DNA from 2 places in the Paenibacillus sp. FSL F4-0097 genome. Region 1 is predicted to be linked to the other one. Evidence: riboswitches for the same ligand, from Rfam matches in the RefSeq annotation. Region 1 holds a riboswitch; the other holds the start of a gene.
The links. A riboswitch is a leader RNA that binds a small molecule or an ion and turns the genes downstream of it on or off. The one in region 1 is predicted to bind cyclic di-AMP.

Region 2: linked by a shared signal. The riboswitch ahead of MHH86_RS11335 (KamA family radical SAM protein) and the one ahead of MHH86_RS00545 (C40 family peptidase) in region 1 are both predicted to bind cyclic di-AMP.

The regions. Positions count from the first base shown of each region.
Region 1 is NZ_CP151965.1:112,362-116,808, reverse strand. It holds gene MHH86_RS00555 (M1 family metallopeptidase) at 1-899, shown strand, start outside; gene MHH86_RS00550 (hypothetical protein) at 911-1,741, shown strand; cyclic di-AMP (ydaO/yuaA leader) riboswitch at 1,959-2,097, shown strand; gene MHH86_RS00545 (C40 family peptidase) at 2,155-2,583, shown strand; cyclic di-AMP (ydaO/yuaA leader) riboswitch at 2,946-3,088, shown strand; gene MHH86_RS00540 (C40 family peptidase) at 3,133-3,585, shown strand; gene MHH86_RS00535 (GNAT family N-acetyltransferase) at 3,774-4,259, shown strand; gene MHH86_RS00530 (cytochrome c) at 4,387-4,447, shown strand, end outside.
Region 2 is NZ_CP151965.1:2,555,736-2,560,182, reverse strand. It holds gene MHH86_RS11340 (AraC family transcriptional regulator) at 1-1,334, shown strand, start outside; cyclic di-AMP (ydaO/yuaA leader) riboswitch at 1,383-1,524, shown strand; gene MHH86_RS11335 (KamA family radical SAM protein) at 1,665-2,831, shown strand; gene MHH86_RS11330 (YafY family protein) at 2,974-3,885, shown strand; gene MHH86_RS11325 (DinB family protein) at 3,968-4,447, shown strand, end outside.

The DNA.
Region 1 (4,447 bases):
TCCCACCTAAGGAGGGCAACGGTGCTGGAGGAATGGAATACCCTACCCTTATTACAGCCTTTGGGGCCGCGGATTCTTCTCCAGATACCTCACTTGAAAGAACCGTCATTCATGAAATCGGCCATCAATACTTCTACGGTATGGTAGCCAGTAATGAATTCGAGGAGGCCTGGCTGGATGAAAGCTTCACTTCCTATGCCGAAGACAGACTTATGGAGCAAGAATACGGTATCAAGTCTAATTTGCCTTTACAGGCCAGCCTGGTGACTATACCTGAGCCGTTAAATCTGGAAACGTGGAAATATGCAGGGGCGGATTCCTATAGCCGAAATGTTTATATCCGCGGCAAGCTTGTACTTAAAGATATCGAACGCCAGGTAGGTACCAAAGCAATGAACAACATCATGTCCTCCTACGCTCGTAAGTTCCGTTTCCAGCATCCTGCTACGTCAGATTTTCAGAAAGTCGTTGAGAAGGTAACCAAAAAATCATGGCAGGCCTATTTCGATGATTACATTTATGGTGATGGAGCGCCTGACTTCTCAGTAGATACGATTACTTTTAAAAAAAATAACAGCGGCGATGCTCCAAGCTACGAATCATTAGTGAAGATTTCAAACAAAGGGAGCCATTACGTTGATGTTCCCGTGAAATTCACATTCGCCGACAGCTCTTCGGTGCAGCGGGTCTGGAACGGTGAAGGAGCAGAGACTACGTTTCAATTGTTAAGCGATAAGCCTCTTCTCTCTGCTGAGATTGACCCTGAACATTCCATCTTATTGGAGAGCAAACATCTAAACAACTTTAGGCTGGCGGAAATAGAGCCCAAGACGCTCTCTCGCTGGACATTAAGTGTAACTAAACTACTTGAAACCGTGCTCGGAACTCTTGTCTGGTGAGGTGAATGATTGTGAGAACATCGATAACCCGCGGCTGGCAAAGCATGAAGGAGCAATTTTATATTTTAATTCTGCTCTTCATCTACCGACTGATCTGGGGCTACTTTATGTATGGTTTCATCCGATCTGCTATTATTCCAATTCTACTGCGCTATCCGGATAAAGACGCCGGAGGCAGCGGTATGGGCAGACTGTTGTATTATATCGAGGGACAGTTCAGCTTGAATACGGACCCTGCGATACGCACTTGGTTATGGATGCTTCTGGCGCTTGTTGTCTTGCGACTTCTGCTTTCCCCTTTCATAAGGGCAGGATTGCTGCATGAGCTCCACCAGGAGCGAAAGGGCGAGCGTGGACTGTTCTTTTTCCCTGGCATGAAGATCTATGGACTACCTGTCTTAGTCTTTAGCCTAATCGAATGGGTGCTGACCCTGCTGCCGCTTTACTGGCTTGCTCCAAAAATGTACGGGCTGTTCTTATCCTCTTTGTTTAACTACGCTTTGTTACTTCATTTAGTACCATACGTATTGGCATGGCTTATATATATTTTTATCGTGCGCCTGTTTCTTCTATATATGCAGTTTGGTTACACCGGCGGTACAGGAATGTTCTCCTCACTGATCATCTGCTTGCGGTCACTGATTCCTGCTATAGGTGTTTCCATTGTACTTGGGGCGGGAGGCCTGCTCTTACTGCTAGTGTGCGGACTGACGGGTCTGTTCTGTCCCGGCCTACCGGCACTTATAATACGGCAAATCTCACCACTACCTTCTACGCTCTTAAAAATGTGGGGAATCTCTGCACAATATCATCTATGGCGTAGCAAAGCATTTCCACAATAAATCAACCTTATTTGACATAATAAAAAGGTCCCAATTCCTGTATTCAGGAGCTGGGACTTTTTCTCATTACGGATAACTTAAGAGTATTTGCAAAATCGTAAAAGCTCTGTTACAATAAGTCCTGTGCTATTAGTAACAATTTTGTAATCAATTGAAACGATTCCTACATAACTAAATGTATTTATCGTAAGTGTAACTGTCGAAACGTCATTCTCTGGTGCTTAACACGCCTAATTCCTTTGCACCGGGAAGTGGGGGAACCATATTTTGGGTGAATTGATCTCGCTTTACAGGGATCATAGGGAATCTTCTACCGAACCCTTAAGCTAACCTCGCAGGCCTTGGAAGGAGTACATCTTTTGAAAAGACATAATTTAAGAAAAAAATGCGTCGCTGCGGCGCTAGGACTTGTAATGGCATTATCTATTGGTGGAGGAAGCGCCTTTGCCGACTCTAAAATGGACTCTGTAATCTCAAAGACTATTGGAGTTGCCTATAAAACCGGAGGTACAAGCACTGCCGGATTTGATTGCTCTGGATTTACAAAGTATGTATTCAAGAATGTGGGTCTTACTTTACCTCGTACATCAAAAGCTCAATATAGCGTTGGAACTGCTGTATCCAAAAGCAATCTGCGTTCTGGTGATCTAGTGTTCTTTAACACACTTGGCAATGGAGTATCCCATGTCGGCATTTATGTTGGAAACGGAAAATTCGCACAATCGTCCTCTTCGCGTGGAGTGACCATCACTTCACTCAGTCAGGCCTACTGGGCCAATCGTTATGTTGGCGCTAAAAGAGTAATGAGTACTTCAGCTTATCAAGCTGTAGCCTTCGATTGAAACCTTCCTCACAACTATAACCTCACAATTACAACTATATGAACCTGAATCTGATTATGCCCGTAATCAAATTCGGGTTTTTCTTTATTCCATAATATATTTTTACACTATTAGAGCCCAATTGAAACACGTTTATTTGATAAAAATTGCAATTATATTAAAAATTAGGTCATTATTAACGCTTACATATGCCTTTCTACCGTAAAAATGCCAATTTTTCTGCATTAATATGTTAAAAACGATTGCCAAGCGGCTTTCTGTTTGTTACAATTAGCGCAGTGAGATTTTAGTAACATTTTTGTAATCATTAAGTTGTTATTTACAAAGGTTTTGTCATGTATTGATTACAAGCTAATCCTAATCAACAGTATGAGCCGAGTTTCCTAACTATTAGGAAAACGGGGGAACCAACTTTGGGTGAATTGACCTCCATTATATAGAGGGGTCATAGGGGACCTTCAACCGAACCCTTAAGCTAACCTCGTAGGCATTTGGAAGGGGTATACACTTTTGAAGAAGAAGTTAGCAGCAGCAGTACTAAGCTTTTCCATCATCCTCACCATCGGAGCAGGAAGCGCTTTCGCAGATTCCAAAATGGATAAAGTGATTGACAAGGCCATCGGTACTAAATACGTATCCGGCGGTATATCCACTAACGGATTTGATTGCTCCGGATTTACAATGTATGTGTTTGATAAGATTGGCATTAACCTTCCACACCAATCAGGTTCCCAATATCAAATGGGCACAGCAATCTCCCGTGATGATATAAGAGCCGGAGACCTTGTATTCTTCAATACAAGTGGCAAAGGTGTCTCCCATGTCGGCATTTATGTCGGTGAAGGTAAGTTCGCACACGCTTCTACCTCACGCGGTGTTACGATTAGCTCTCTGAGTGATAGCTACTACGTGAAACGCTACGTTGGTGCCAAGCGCATTATGAGCACAGACGCTTACCAATCGGTTGCTGCTGAATCGGAAGACAATGATGATGTGCAATAAATAACGTACATAGGCTCTTTTCCAAGGTACTCTTGGAGGAGAGCTTGTTTTTTTGTCTTATTACTTATTTACCCCTCTCATAATTTGTAAAACATTCCCCTCATATAAAGTTTCTGAGTCGAACCTCCCCCATTTTGTATATAATTAGTAATATAGCAATGTCCTCGTGAAAGGAGATCGTTGACCTTATGATAAACCCCTCGGTAACTTTTCATGTTGTTCCTATGGAGGCAATTCACGGAGAAGCTATTTGTAAGTGGAGCTATACGCCCCCATATAATATTTATGGCTGGATGCCGTGGGAGCAGATGCAGGCTCTTGGCATCGAGTTTGGTGATCCGCAGCTCCGGGAGGAACAATATATCTCCATATTAAATGAAAATAAGGTTTTGTGCGGATTCGCACAGTTGTTCCCGATGGAAGGAGTCGTCCGTTTAGGAGTTGGGATGCGCCCCGATCTATGCGGCCATGGTTTAGGCAAACTATTCGTAGATGCCATCGTCCAGACAGCCTTGAGTCGTTATCCTGATCGTGAGATAGATCTGGAAGTCCTGACCTGGAACCAACGCGCCATTCGAACTTATCAAAAATGTGGATTTACGATTACAGATACGTATGAACGCCGCACACCTACAGGAGACAAACCTTTTTATTGCATGGTCTATGACAAATGATATTAAATACCAGATATTTCATAAGAATGATTGTATTCTCGTTCATTTTTTTGTCACAAACCCTATGATAACGCTTCACCATAAGCTATAATGTAGGGAGCAGCTTACATAGAAGGGACGAATTGGGATGCAGAAATGGATCATGAGCGGTTTGTTTTTTGCCGCCTGTGCCTTTGCGGTAGTACTCA
Region 2 (4,447 bases), 2.4 Mb from region 1:
GGGAGTTAATTGTGCACCCGTTCACCAAGGTAATCCGACTAGTCGAAGAGCTGCTCATGAACAGGAATAATACCGATGATGTACAACAATTCAAGCGACAATTAAAATTCCAAGAATTGCTGCTGCTACTTTTTGAGCATAATTACCCTTCCAAACACCTGCCAAGTCCTACGGAATCCGTAGAAAAGACCATAACATTCATTCAGGAGCATTATACAGAGAGTATCACCGTGAAGCAGTTGGCTGAACGGGCGGGGATATCGATCTGGCAGTATACACCGATCTTTCAACAGCTTACGGGTAAAAAGCCGCTTGAATACCTGACGGATCTGCGTATTAATCATTCCAAACGATTCCTGCAGGAATCGACTGAACCACTGCGGGAAATCGCCAGACTGGTCGGCTTCTCGGATGAATACTATTTCAGCCGCCGCTTTCGGCAAAAAACAGGAGTTACACCCGGACAATATGCACATCAGCAAGGTCGTAAGCTTACCGTCAAGGATTGGACGGGTCATGAGGTGGAAATTCCTGAACGAGCGAAACGTATTGTCTATCATGGCGAGACACTTGGCGACCTTCTCGCGTTAGGTGTAAAGCCTATCGGTGGAGATGAAGCATTCGCCCGGAACAGCGTCTATAAACATCGACTTAAGAAGCTCGCCAACGTCGGGTTTCCACTGGACCCGCAGTTGACCGCTTCCCTAAACCCAGATTTGATCATTTTGGCAAATAGTGATGAAAGAGCCTACAGAGCAGTTTCTGGTATCGCTCCGACACTCACCTTTGATTCATTTGCGCCTCTCGACAACCGAATGCGGACATTAGGCAGTTGGCTAGGTAAACAGCGCGAAGCCGAAGCATGGCTGGAGTCATTCACAATCAAAAATGCTGCCATGTGGCAGCAGCTTTACTCGACAACTCTCCAAGTTGGAGAAACCGCCTCTGCTTTGGTCTATGATCATGGAGATCATCTATATGCTATGGGAATGTCCGGATTCTCCACTGCGCTTTATGCCCCATGTGGTTTACAACCGACCGAAGAGATCCAAGCCATATTGGACGAAGAGTTAGGGTTCGCCGAAGTTGATCCAACACGACTGCCTGCCTACGCCGGAGATCATATCTTCATGTTCATTCCGGAACGCAAAGACTCGCGAGCTGCGATGGAACGATTACTAGACAGTTCACTTTGGAATACTCTTCCGGCAGTACGTCAGGGACATGTTTATCTGCTCGACGGAAGCAAATGGAACTCTAGTGATGCGTTAACCCGGGAGAAGCTGCTAACGCTGTTGCCTAAACTACTCGGCGGAAGTAGCGCTAGCAATTGAAGGTGAATCTAGGATTCTCTTTTGACTTTTCAAAACTTGATAGGGTATACTTTATCTACGCTTAATTTCCAACTTTTACAGTTGAAAAGCGGGGGAACCAGTTAATTGGGGCGAATCATTGAGCATTAGAATGTAGGGTACCATCTTACCCGAGTCCGTCAGCTAACCTCGTCAGCAGTGGATGGGTCTGCTTTTCATGTTATTTACATAACCAGAGACCCTTGCTAAGGGTCTCTTTTTGTGCTTTTTTTGGACCCTGCTGGCAGTAGATTGGCCTTTGACACTAAGGCTCCCTCATTTCTCACACTACGAGACAAAGGAGAGATGTACGTGCAAAAGGTAAAGTACTTCACGGATATTAACAAAATAGCTATGTTGTCTGAGCTGGAAAAAGAGAATCTGAAAGAAATTACAGACAAATTTGTTTTTCGTGTAAATGACTACTATCTGTCTTTGATTAACTGGGATGATCCAGATGATCCCATCCGTAAGCTGGTTATTCCTAACGAAGGTGAACTGCTGGAGTATGGGCGCTGGGACGCCTCCGATGAGGACACGAATTATGTGGTACCTGGTTGTCAGCACAAGTATAGAACCACTGCACTACTGATTGTATCCGAGGTCTGCGGGGCTTATTGCCGCTACTGTTTCCGTAAGCGTCTGTTCCGAAATGACGTGAAAGAGGCGATGGCTGATGTCTCTCCGGGCTTGGAGTATATCGCAAAGAATCCGGAGATTAACAACGTACTTCTTACGGGCGGGGACAGTTTAATTCTCTCCACACCGAAGCTAAGATCCATTATTGAAAATCTAAGAAGCATTGAGCATGTTAAGATCATTAGACTAGGTTCCAAAATTCCCGTATTTAATCCGATGCGGATCTCTGAAGACGAAGAGCTGCTGGAGCTGATTCGTACTTACTCTACCGAAGACAAACGAATCTATGTTATGGCGCACATCAATCATCCTCGTGAAATCACACCTGAAGCCAAAAAAGCATTTAAAGCTCTCCACAACGCAGGGGCAATTGTCGTAAATCAGACTCCCATCCTCAAAGGCATCAACGATGATCCCATTATTTTAGGGGAACTACTGGACCGACTTTCATGGGCTGGCGTTACACCCTACTACTTCTTTGTGAACCGGCCCGTTGCCGGAAACCGGGATTTCGTATTACCGCTCGAGCAAGTCTATCAAATTGTAGAAGAAGCCAAAGCTAGAACCTCAGGACTTGGCAAAAGAGTACGCTTATCCATGAGCCACACCTCAGGAAAAATAGAAATTCTCGCCATTGATAACGGGAAAGCCTATCTCAAATACCATCAATCCAGAGATCAGGAATACGGAAAATTCATGATTCTAGATTGTCCAAAGGACGCCGAATGGTTCGATGACCTGCCTGGGAATGAGCAATATTGGACCCCACCTGTGAAAAAAAACGATGCTATTATTTCTGTTAATGATTTATCAGAGCCTGCGGATTTAATCTGTAAATAAATTAATCGGCTCTGTCAGACTCTGTCATAGGATATTTCTTCATCACCAACAACAAAACTCCTCCCTCCCAAAATTAGCCCGAAAAAATCTATGATATAATCACGCTGTAACACGAAATGGACTAATGGGTGGGAATGCACACATGAAATTGGAACGATTGATTTCTATGATCTACAAGCTATTGAACCACGAAGTTTTATCTGCCTCCAAGCTGGCTGAAGAGTTTCAGGTTTCCCAGCGAACAATCTATAGGGATATCGATGTGATTTGTGCCGCTGGCATCCCGGTCGTATCGTATCAGGGTACTAAAGGTGGATATGGCATTATGGACGGATATAAAATGGATAAAAGCCTGCTCCGTTCGTATGATGTCACTTCTCTGATTACTGTACTTAACAGTCTCTCTTCCGTGTTTGAAGATGAGCATACGCAAGGAACCATTGAACGGCTGCAAACGATAGGAACGGAGCCACAGACTTCTAGTCTCGCGGTGGATCTTGAAACCCGGCGTACGGATCCTGACGCACTTCCTCTTTTACGTGCGGCTATAGCGGAACGAAATGTTGTCCGTTTTGATTACATCAGTGTAAAAAATGAACGTACAACCCGTGAAATGGAACCAGTAAAGCTTAATTTTAAATATAGCAACTGGTACATCTATGGTTATTGCCGGGCACGGCAGGACTATCGGGAGTTTCGTCTTTCCCGGATGCTGAATTTGTTCCTGACGCAGGATACCTTTCAATCACAACATGAAGTACCCAAAGAGGCTGGCTGTTCAAACAGGGTAGATCAGGTGGAGGAAATAGTAATCCGGGTGGACCCTGAGGCTTTGGCAGAAGCTTTGGATCAGTTTCATCAAGTCGACAAGGAATTTCATTCCGATAAAAGCATGACGATGCGAATCCCTGTGTATAAGCCATTGGAAGCTCGTTGGCTTTGGTCCATTCTGCTGAGTTTCGGCAGCGGGGCCGAAGTCCTCGAACCCCCTGCATTGCGAGGTATTTTAAAAGAGCAGCTTCAAAACACACTCAAACTTTATGAAGAAGTATGACAGTCTGATGTCATACTTCTTCTTTTATATTAACAACAGTAACAAAAACAAATCCATGACAATTCAAAAGGAGACCATACGAATGACAAATTATCCAGTAGAAATGTTTAAATACCACACTTGGGCAAACCAAACTATCCTGGGGAGAATCAAGGAACTCCCATCCTCTGTGCTAAGTCAAGAAGTGAACAGCTCGTTTCCCACCATCGCTCATGCCCTTAGCCATATCTATGCGGTTGATACGATGTGGTATCTTGTTTTAACAGGCACTGCTATGCCTGAGGCTTTTCAACAAAGTATCCCGCTAAATTTGAGCATTCTAGATTCTGTGGATGAATACGTAAATATCTTTGCCCAGCTATCAGAACAATACAAAGAATGGTTACACAACCAATCCGATTTGGAGCAAACCATTCTGCTTGACAATCCATTCGCCGGAATCCGCCAAACACGCCTATCAGAAATTGTGTTGCAAGTCGTCAATCACGGGACTTATCATAGAGGTAATATATCTACTATGTTACGGCAGTTAGGCCACGCTTCCACCATGAATGACTATTCT